DNA from 3 places in the Sedimenticola thiotaurini genome. Region 1 is predicted to be linked to each of the others. Evidence: predicted binding sites of a transcription regulator. Region 1 holds the regulator's gene; each other region holds the start of a gene.
What was found. The regulator FNR, encoded in region 1, switches genes on or off when oxygen is low (the NO sensors DNR and NnrR bind a similar motif). The targets are predictions, from matches to a motif close to TTGATNTANATCAA.
Positions count from the first base shown of each region.

Region 2: AAY24_RS00170 (nitrite reductase) is a predicted target of FNR. The motif match lies at 1,734-1,747, and genes of this name have one in related genera.
Region 3: AAY24_RS03175 (HyaD/HybD family hydrogenase maturation endopeptidase) is a predicted target of FNR. The motif match lies at 1,160-1,173, and genes of this name have one in related genera.

Region 1 covers NZ_CP011412.1:1,648,130-1,651,408, reverse strand. The annotation lists gene rnhA (ribonuclease HI) at 1-361, shown strand, start outside; gene dnaQ (DNA polymerase III subunit epsilon) at 358-1,113, shown strand; gene fnr (fumarate/nitrate reduction transcriptional regulator Fnr) at 1,106-1,864, opposite strand; gene AAY24_RS07500 (CTP synthase) at 2,134-3,279, shown strand, end outside.
Region 2 covers NZ_CP011412.1:30,047-33,325, reverse strand. The annotation lists gene AAY24_RS00170 (nitrite reductase) at 1-1,535, opposite strand, end outside; gene AAY24_RS00165 (TetR/AcrR family transcriptional regulator) at 1,983-2,543, shown strand; gene AAY24_RS00160 (DsrE family protein) at 2,629-3,153, shown strand.
Region 3 covers NZ_CP011412.1:723,861-727,139, reverse strand. The annotation lists gene AAY24_RS03180 (hydrogenase expression/formation C-terminal domain-containing protein) at 1-425, opposite strand, end outside; gene AAY24_RS03175 (HyaD/HybD family hydrogenase maturation endopeptidase) at 618-1,097, opposite strand; gene AAY24_RS18845 (hypothetical protein) at 1,250-1,558, shown strand; gene AAY24_RS03170 (adenosylcobalamin-dependent ribonucleoside-diphosphate reductase) at 2,106-3,279, shown strand, end outside.

The DNA of each region.
Region 1 (3,279 bases):
CTTCAAGGGGAAGGAGCGTCATCTGTATGGTGGTGAAGCGGAAACCACCAATAACCGGATGGAGCTGACCGCCGTGATCCGGGCCCTGGAGGCGCTGACACGCCCGACCAGCGTGCGGGTGACCACCGACTCCAAGTATGTGCAGAACGGCATTACCAGCTGGATTGCCAACTGGAAGCGGAATGGTTGGAAAACCGCCGCCAGGAAACCGGTCAAGAACAGTGATCTCTGGCTGCAACTGGATCAGTTGGTCACCACCCATGACGTGCACTGGGCCTGGGTCAAGGGGCATAGCGGCCATCCGGAAAATGAACTGGCGGATCAGCTCGCCAACAGAGGTGTAGAGGAGTTGACATCATGAGTACACGGCAGATCGTGCTGGATACAGAAACCACCGGTCTGGAGCCGAGCCAGGGGCACCGGATTATCGAGATCGGCTGCGTGGAGATGGTTGACCGACGCTTGACCGGTAATAACTTCCACCAATATCTGCAGCCTGACCGGGAGATTGATCAGGCCGCCATCGAAGTGCACGGCATCACCAATGAGTTTCTTGCCGACAAACCCCGTTTTGCCGACCTGGTGGATGATTTTATTGCCTATGTGGACGGGGCGGAGCTGATCATCCACAACGCGCCGTTTGATATGGGCTTCCTGAATCACGAGCTGAAGCTGTTGGCGGCGGATCATCCACCCCTGGAAAGCTTCTGCACCGTGGTGGATACCCTGGTGATGGCAAAGAAGATGCATCCGGGGCAGCGCAACAGTCTGGATGCCCTGTGCAAGCGCTATGACATCAATAACAGCCATCGGGAGCTGCACGGTGCGCTGCTTGATGCGGAGATTCTGGCTGACGTATACCTGATGATGACCGGCGGTCAGAGCGCCCTCTCCCTGGATGCCAGTGGCAGTGATGGGGAATCCTTTGGGGAGCCGATTCAGCGCCTGGATCCGGCCCGGCCCCGCTTAAAGGTGGTGCGGGCCAGTGCCGATGAGCTTAGTGCCCATCAGCAGCGGCTCGATCTGATTGAAAAAGGCGCCGGTGGTGGTTGTCTGTGGCGGCAACTGGATCAGGCCGGGGTGGCCGGCACCCCAGGGGGGGAGATTAAGTGAACTGCCGTTCCCGGATATTACCCTGATCACCACGCAGGATCTGCTGTAAGCGTGGGATATCAAGCAGTTGGATATGTTTCCGCTCCACCTTGAGCAGCCCCTCGTCCTGGAAGCGGGTAAACAGCCGGCTCACGGTTTCGACAGCCAGGCCGAGATAGTTGCCGATCTCATGCCGTGACATACTGAGGTAGAAATCAGAGGGAGAAAAACCGCGCCGCTGGAAGCGCTCGGACAGGCTCAGCAGGAACGATGCCAGCCGCTCTTCCGCATTGCGTTTACCCAGCAGGGTCAGCATGTTCTCATCCTGGCCGATTTCCCGGCTCATCAGGCGGTACATCTGGTGTTGCAGACTGGGTATGGTACTGCTGAGTTCCTCCAGTCGCTCGAACGGGATCTCGCAGACCGCGGTGGTCTCCAGAATCTTGGCGGAGCAGTTGTGATAGCCGCTCTCAATTGCGTCCAGCCCGATCATCTCTCCCGGCAGGTGGAAACCCAGAACCTGCTCGCTGCCATCCTCACCGGGATCGAAGCTCTTCACAGTACCGGTTTTGACCACGTAGATGCACTGGAAGTCGTCACCCTGTTGAAAAAGGTGATCGCCACGGTGCAGCGGTCGGCTGCGCTTGACGATGGCATCGAGCTGATCCACGTCTTCCGGAGTGAGACCCATGGGGAGGCACAGTGAGGTCAGACTACAGTTCCTGCAGGCAACCTTGATATTATCGAAAGAGATGACCTTATGTCCGCTCACGTCATGAACCTGCATCGCCGTTAGTAGCGGCTATTTTGCAGATTGCTTTGCTCTGGATCAAGTAACATTTCCCCGGACTGCACCAAAACCTTGCGGATTTTCGCCCGGATGGCCCGCAAGGACGTGCCGGGCACTAAACCGGCCAGTTTGTGGGGTAGTCATCGTTAACAATAATTCGCCAGCCTTTTGATTGAGGCTATAGTCGCTTTCGCGTACCATTAAGCCCCGTCCTGAACTTTTTCTTTCCTCCACCTGCAGACACAGAGTCTATGACCAAATTCGTATTTATCACGGGCGGCGTTGTTTCCTCGCTGGGCAAGGGTATTGCCTCCGCTTCACTGGCCGCATTGCTCGAAGCGCGTGGCCTCAAAGTAACCATGATCAAGCTGGATCCCTACATCAATGTGGATCCGGGCACCATGAGTCCTTTCCAGCATGGGGAGGTGTTTGTCACGGAGGATGGTGCGGAAACTGACCTCGATCTGGGCCATTACGAGCGTTTTATTCGCGCCACCATGGGCCGTAACAATAACTTCACCACCGGCCAGATATACGAAAGTGTCATTCGCAAGGAGCGACGCGGCGATTATCTCGGCGGCACGGTGCAGGTGATCCCCCATATCACCAACGAAATGAAAGACAGTATCCGGTTGGGGGCCGGCGACGCGGACATCGCCCTGGTGGAGATCGGCGGCACGGTGGGTGATATCGAATCCCTGCCTTTTCTGGAAGCCATCCGTCAGATGGGGGTGGAACTGGGCAAGCAGAACGCCCTGTTCCTGCACCTGACTCTGGTTCCCTATATTCCGACCTCGGGTGAGATCAAGACCAAACCGACCCAACACTCGGTCAAGGAGCTGCGCTCCATCGGTATTCAGCCGGATGTACTGCTGTGCCGTTGTGAGAGCGCGCTGCCGGATGCGGAGCGCAAGAAAATCGCCCTGTTCACCAACGTGCCTGAAGAGGCGGTGATTACCGGGGTGGATGCGGACAATATCTACCGCATTCCCCTGTTACTGCACGAGCAGAAGATGGATGAGCTGGTGGTACGCCAGTTCGGCCTCAATGTGCCGGCAGCGGATCTGTCGGAGTGGCGTGCGGTGATTGACGGCCTGGAGAATACCGACGGCAGCGTCACGGTGGCTATGGTCGGCAAATACATGAATCTGACCGAGGCCTACAAATCCCTCTCCGAGGCGCTGATTCACGCCGGTATCCACACCCATACCAGGATCAACATCAAATACATCGACTCCGAGCAGGTGGAGAAAGAGGGCACTGGCTGCCTGGCCGGGGTGGACGCCATTCTGGTGCCCGGTGGTTTCGGCGAACGGGGTGTGGAGGGCAAGATAGAGACCGTGCGCTACGCCCGTGAACAGCGTATTCCCTACCTGGGTATCTGTCTGGGTATGCAG
Region 2 (3,279 bases), 1.6 Mb from region 1:
TTCCAGACCGAGAACCAGACCTCATCGCCTGCCTTGTTGAACTCCGGCTGAACAACACGTTTGGCTCCCTCCCCAAGATCCGCCCATTGGGCGATAGGCAGAACCTCGAATCCTTTATCCAGGTTATTGATATCCAGCACTGCCACAGACTGACTGATCGCCTCATGGGGACTGAGCGCCGTATCAACATAGAGATTGCTCGAATTGGGGTGGGACTTGATGAACAGAGAGCCGCCTCCCTGTCCTTTCAGACTACGCACCACTTTCCAGGCGTTATCCTTATGCTTTTCCGGATCAGTACCGATCAACGCAATAGTGTCATCACCCAGGTGACTGGTAGCCCAGACCGGCCCGAACTCCGGGTCAATAAAGTTGGCTCCGCGCCCCGGATGGGGAATCGCTCCCACCTCCACCAGGGCCGCCAGCTTGCGCTCCCGGGAATCGACCACCGCTATTTTGTTGGACTTGTTGGCGGCCGACATGAAATAGCGCTGGGTGGAATCCCAGCCGCCATCGTGCAGGAACCGGGCCGCTTCGATTTCGGTGACCTGAAGATTCCTGATATCTTCATAATTCACCATCAACACCTTGCCGGTCTCTTTCACATTGATGATGAAGTCGGGATGTTCATGGGAAGCTACAATAGCCGCCACCCGGGGTTCCGGATGGTAATCCTGGGTATCCACGGTCATACCCCGTGTCGCGACAATCTTTTTCGGTTCCAGCGTATCACCATCCATGATCACAAACTGCGGCGGCCAGTAGGTGCCGGCGATGGCATACTTGTCTTCCATGCCTTTGTACTTGGAAGTCTCCACCGAGCGGGCCTCCAGGCCGACTTTGATTTCGGCAACCGTATCCGGCGTCTTCATCCAGAGATCGATCAGGTTGATCTTGGCATCCCGGCCGATCACATAGAGATACCGACCGGACGCCGAGATCCGGGAGATATGTACGGCATAGCCGGTCTTGATCACATGGACAATTTTTTTCGTGGCACCATCGATCAGGGCGATCTTGCCGGCATCCCGCAGGGTCACCGAAAACATATTCTCCAGATCCAGATCATTCAACTTCTGCTTGGGGCGGTCTTCCGGCGGCACCACCACCTTCCAGGTGGCCTTCATCTCGGCCATACCGAACTCGGGCGGGATGGGTGGTTCATGTTGCAGGTAACGGGCCATCAGGTCCACTTCATCAGGGGTCAGTTCCCCCGAGGTTCCCCAGTTGGGCATTCCGGCCGGCGAACCGAAATTGATAAACAGTTTCAGATACTCGGTTCCCTTGGGCAGAGTCACGTCGGGCGTCAGGGGCTTACCGGTTGCCCCTTTTCGCAATACGCCATGACAACCGGCACAACGCTCAAAGAATATCTTCTTTGCCTTTTCAAATTCTGCCGCACTGATCTTCGGTGCTGCCGGACTCACCACATCCTTGACATCTCCTGGATTCACTGTCGATGGGGCGCCTTCATATCGCTGCTCTTCGCCGCCGATCGGGTGGTCACCTTCATTGGCAGCAAACGCGGGCGCCATCACCAAACCAAGCGCGAGACTGGATACAGCAAGAGTGCGGCACAAAGGCCTGTATCGGGTTATTTTCATTAACTTCTCCTCAGGTAAAAAACGAAAGACGCGCGGCCTGATTACAGGCTTCTATTTTTCTTGTTATTGGGTGAATCAATGTACTTTTAGAACAGTCCGCTTTATATGGTTGTATTAACCCGCCACTCTTTGACTTGAATCAACTTGAGCAACAATCCCCTCTCCTGATTGCGCTGAACTGTGTGATATCGCTCAGATTACCGCCATCCAGACCGGTGCGGAGATGGAGTAGACCATCACTCCGACATGGCAGATAGCCGACAGCCAACCGTACAGACCATTCCCTCTTCACCGTTTTACAGAGAATTTTTTCCACCACCTTGACTTACCCGCTACTGATGACAATACTAAGTCAGCCAACTGACTTTTATCAGAACTATGCAAGAGAGATCGAAGAAACGGCGTGAACGGCTTGTCCGGAGAGCGGCACAACGGATCCATCGACATGGATACACGCGCACGACTCTGGCGGAAGTGGCGAAAAGCGCCCGAATGCCGCCCGGTGGGATCTACTACTACTTCAAGACTAAAGACGCCCTGGTTCACGCCATCGTCGACCTGCGTATGCAGGAGCTGGAGAAGCTGGTTGGTTCCTGGGCCGGGTTACCTGGACCAAAAGAGAAACTGATAGCGCTGATCAACGTCTGGCGGGATGACAGTGAGGTGGACGCCCGCTACGGCTGTCCACTGGGGAGCCTCTGCTCGGAGCTGGCCAAGGGAGGGGGAAAGGCCGCTGAAGCTGCGGCCCGGCCGCTTGAGCGAATCCGCCAATGGTCCGAGCAGCAGTTTCGGCAGTGCGGTCATGGGGATGCCGCAGGACTGGCGGAACATCTGGTGATGGCGTTACAGGGAGCCAGTCTGGTTGCCAACGCATTCCGAGATCCTGACGCCCTACTGCGTGAGACCGCTCGACTGAAACAGTGGATAGAGAGTCTCTAGGAATTAATAAAAAACCCTATCAGGAAAGTGGGGCATACACAGCTGGGATGCGCTCTACCCAAACTACCAGTAAGGAGTTAATAGAATGAAGAAAACACTCACCACCCTATCCATGATCGGAGCACTCCTGTGTGGCACAGGCCTGGCCGTGGCGGATAGCAGCTTTGCCCCGTACGGCACAGCGAAGACTGACATGCACGAGTATCCCACCATCAATGCCGTGTTCGACGTCAACTACGAGGACCCCACCAAACTCAACGTGCTTTACAACTTTGTAAAGAACACCTCCACGCCGCTGAAGGGCAAGATGGTGGTGGTCACCCATGGTCCGGAACTGCGCACTTTCGCCAAGGAGAACTACGAGAAGTACCAGGGCGTCATTGACAAGCTGGCCGAGTTATCGGAGATGGGCGTGGAATTCCGCATGTGCAACAACGCCATGCGGGCGGCCGGTTACACGGCTGAAGATATGCATGGCTTTGTCACCGTGGTGCCAGCCGGTTTCCCGGAGATAGCCTATCTGCAGTCCCAGGGTTATGCCTACATAAACCCGCTTCCCCTACCGGTTAAGGATGTTCGTTACCTGGAACAGCCCCAGCTCAAACCGTAACAGCAGAACCAGCAAAACAAAGCCGGCCCATGGGCCGGCTTTTTTAACCAGGTGACCCGGAAACACCTCGCCGAAGGCGGTCAGACGGGGCCAGCCCCTTTTGCCGGTCGAGCTCTCTCTCCACTG
Region 3 (3,279 bases), 920 kb from region 1:
GTACCCTGCAGTTCGTCTTCCAGCAGCGTAGCCAGTTTATCCAGACTTTGGGACATATCATCCGCCTGAGCGCGCAACAGATCGGGAATATCGATCACTTCGATCTGAAACGCGATACGCTCATCTTCACTGTTGTAATGATCCACGATCCAGACACCGCTGAAGCGGGACTCCTTGATGCTGGTCCGGCCCAGACTATCCAGAGTTGCCTGAACCTCGCCCTGTCCCAACAGATCAAGCAGGCGCTCTTCATCACCCGGCCCGAAGGGGATGGCACGCAGGTCGATAATGGTGGATTCACCGGTGCGTACCAGTCGCTTCAAGGCGTGGCGGACCTCATTGAGCAGAGGCAAGGTATTGTGCGTCAATTCGGCGTTTCCGGAAGCCGAAACGGATGAGGAGTCTGTCTGATCTAGTGCGCTCATATACTTAATTCGTCCCTTGCCTTAAAGATTATCCTGATTGACAAAAATCAATGATGACACAGGTCAGGTTACTTCTGCTTTTCGTCAAATCATTATTAAATAATTAATAAATTACTTAATAATGTAATAAAACAACTCACAGAACCGGGTTGAAGATTATTTTTATTCCCCGGCCCATTTGGACAATTACCTTTATTCCTCTGCCCAGCGGTCGATCAGGCCGATGACCTGGGAAACGGCCACCGGTACCGCCTGCGCAACCGGTGCAGAAGGCTGTTCGCCCCAATCCAGATTTTCCGGCTCTATTCCCACCAGCGCCCGCCTTTCCGGGTAGTGATCAGAGAGCCGGGCAATATCCAGCAGGTCGGTCAGGCCCACCTCATGGACGCTCTGTCGATCACCGGTCAGGTAGCGATCCATATCGCTCCCCTCATAGCAGACCACACTGCCCGGGCTATTGCCGGTGCGGGCGGCGTCAACCACAATCAACTGGTCATGCTCCGCCAGCAAACCGGCCAGGGAGAAGCTCAATGTACCCCCATCGACGAAAGTGGTGCCCGGCTTCTCGGCAAACTGCTCCTGTAGCCGATTAACGACATGCACACCGACGCCTTCGTCGGTCAACAGGGTGTTTCCAACCCCTAATACCAAAGTGGTTTTTTGCTTATTCAATGTGAGTGTTTCCGAGTGGCCAGTACTATAGCTATATTCATTTATTAACAACTACTAATGATATGACTTCAATCAAAATATTTTTTGATTAAAGCCGATATTCTACTTCTACACCAGATTGTATTTCGGACAACCTAATCGGAGGGATGATTATGAAAAAGACCCGTCAGATTCTTGTTGCCGCTCTGATAGCCGGCTCTGCGGCTATGGCACCGTCGTCTGCAAGCGCATTCTGGGGGTGGGGTCCATGGGATGGCTGGGGTGCGCCCTGGTCCGGCGGCCCCTGGGGCGGCTACCCCTACTACGGAGGTTATCCATACTATGGCGGTTACCCGCCCTATGGTTACGGTTATGCCCCCTACGGGTACTATCCCCCCTACCCTTACACCGTTAATCCCTATTTAACCCAACCGGCCCGGCAACCTGCGGCACCTGGCAAACCCGACGCAGAGGACAAATAGGCAACCTGACAGCTTCAGAAACTGATACACCTATCCGCCGTCACAAAAATCCGGCGGCGGATGGGAAGCGGAGACGATATTTCCTCCCACTCCATCCTGAAACCAACCATCACTAGTAAAAAAGTTTGAACCGCAACACAATATATAGTGTTTTGCTGAATATCCTTGTCTTTCCGGTACTTATCCTCAACCGACTGACACAAACAATTTGTAACATATTGTTTTTCTTATTTATTAGTATTCACTTATGGTTCTATAGACACACTTGACAGGCGACACCATCCCCCCTAATCTCCGTCTGACTAAAACACAACATCTTGTGTTTTCTCGCCGAACATGGAAAGCGACGCTACAATATATGGGAATCAGCCCTAAAGACCTGATCCCCAGCGACAGCGCACCAAGCCGGTGAATGACGCGCCCTTACCCAATTTGAAGTCGTGAAGAATTGCTTATGCGTTTATTGCGCCCTTTTGCACCAGTATCAGCCAACCGGGTGCTGGCGCAGCGGACTTAATAAATAGAAGAGCCCAAGGATTTGTCTAAAATGAAAAGCGCCCATCTGAAAGCTGTACCCACTGCCGCCGTGGAGATACCCTTGCAACCCGCCTCACTTGATATATGGGATACCAAGTACCGCCTGAAAGCAAAGGACGGTACCCCTGTCGACCAGGACATCGATGGCACCTATCAGCGGGTTGCCCGGGCCCTGGCCGAGATTGAATCCTCCCCGGAACTACAGGAAGAGTGGGAAGCGCGTTTTCTCTGGGCTCTGCGACGCGGCGCCATTCCGGCGGGCCGTATTACTTCCAACGCCGGCGCCCTGGAGCATAAGCCCGCCACATCGACCATTAACTGCACGGTTTCCGGCACCATCTACGACTCCATGGATGAGATCCTCGGCAAGGTGCACGAAGCGGGGCTGACCCTGAAAGCCGGCTGCGGTATCGGTTACGAGTTCTCCACCCTGCGTCCGCGAGGCGCCTATGTGAGTGGTGCCGGCGCCTACACCTCCGGTCCCCTCTCGTTCATGGATATCTACGACAAGATGTGCTTCACCGTCTCGTCCGCCGGTGGACGCCGGGGCGCCCAGATGGCCACCTTTGACGTGGGCCATCCCGATGTGATGGATTTCATCCGCGCCAAGCGTGAGGCCGGCCGCCTGCGTCAATTCAACCTATCCCTGCTTATCACCGAAGAGTTCATGGAAGCGGTCAAGAAGGACGCCAAGTGGGACCTGGCCTTCCCGATCTCGGAAAAAGAGCTGCAGGAGGATCAGATCGACCTCACCGACAGCAAAAAAGTGATCTGGCGCGAGTGGCCTTACAAGGACGGTTTTATCAGCGATGAGACCGGTACCAAGGTCGCCTGCCGAATCTACAAAACCATTCGTGCCCAACGGCTGTGGGACGTCATCATGTCCTCCACCTATGACTACGCCGAGCCCGGCTTCATCCTGATCGACAAGGTCAACGAGATGAACAACAACTGGTTCTGCGAAAACGTGCGCGCCACCAACCCCTGTGGTGAACAGCCCCTGCCGCCCTATGGCGCCTGTCTGCTGGGCTCAATCAACCTGACCAAGTTTGTCCGCAACGCCTTCACCCAGGAAGCCTCCTTTGACTGGGCGGAATTCCGTGAGGTTGTGGCTGTATTCACCCGCATGCTGGACAACGTGGTGGAGATCAACGGCCTGCCGCTGGAAGAGCAGCGTAAAGAGA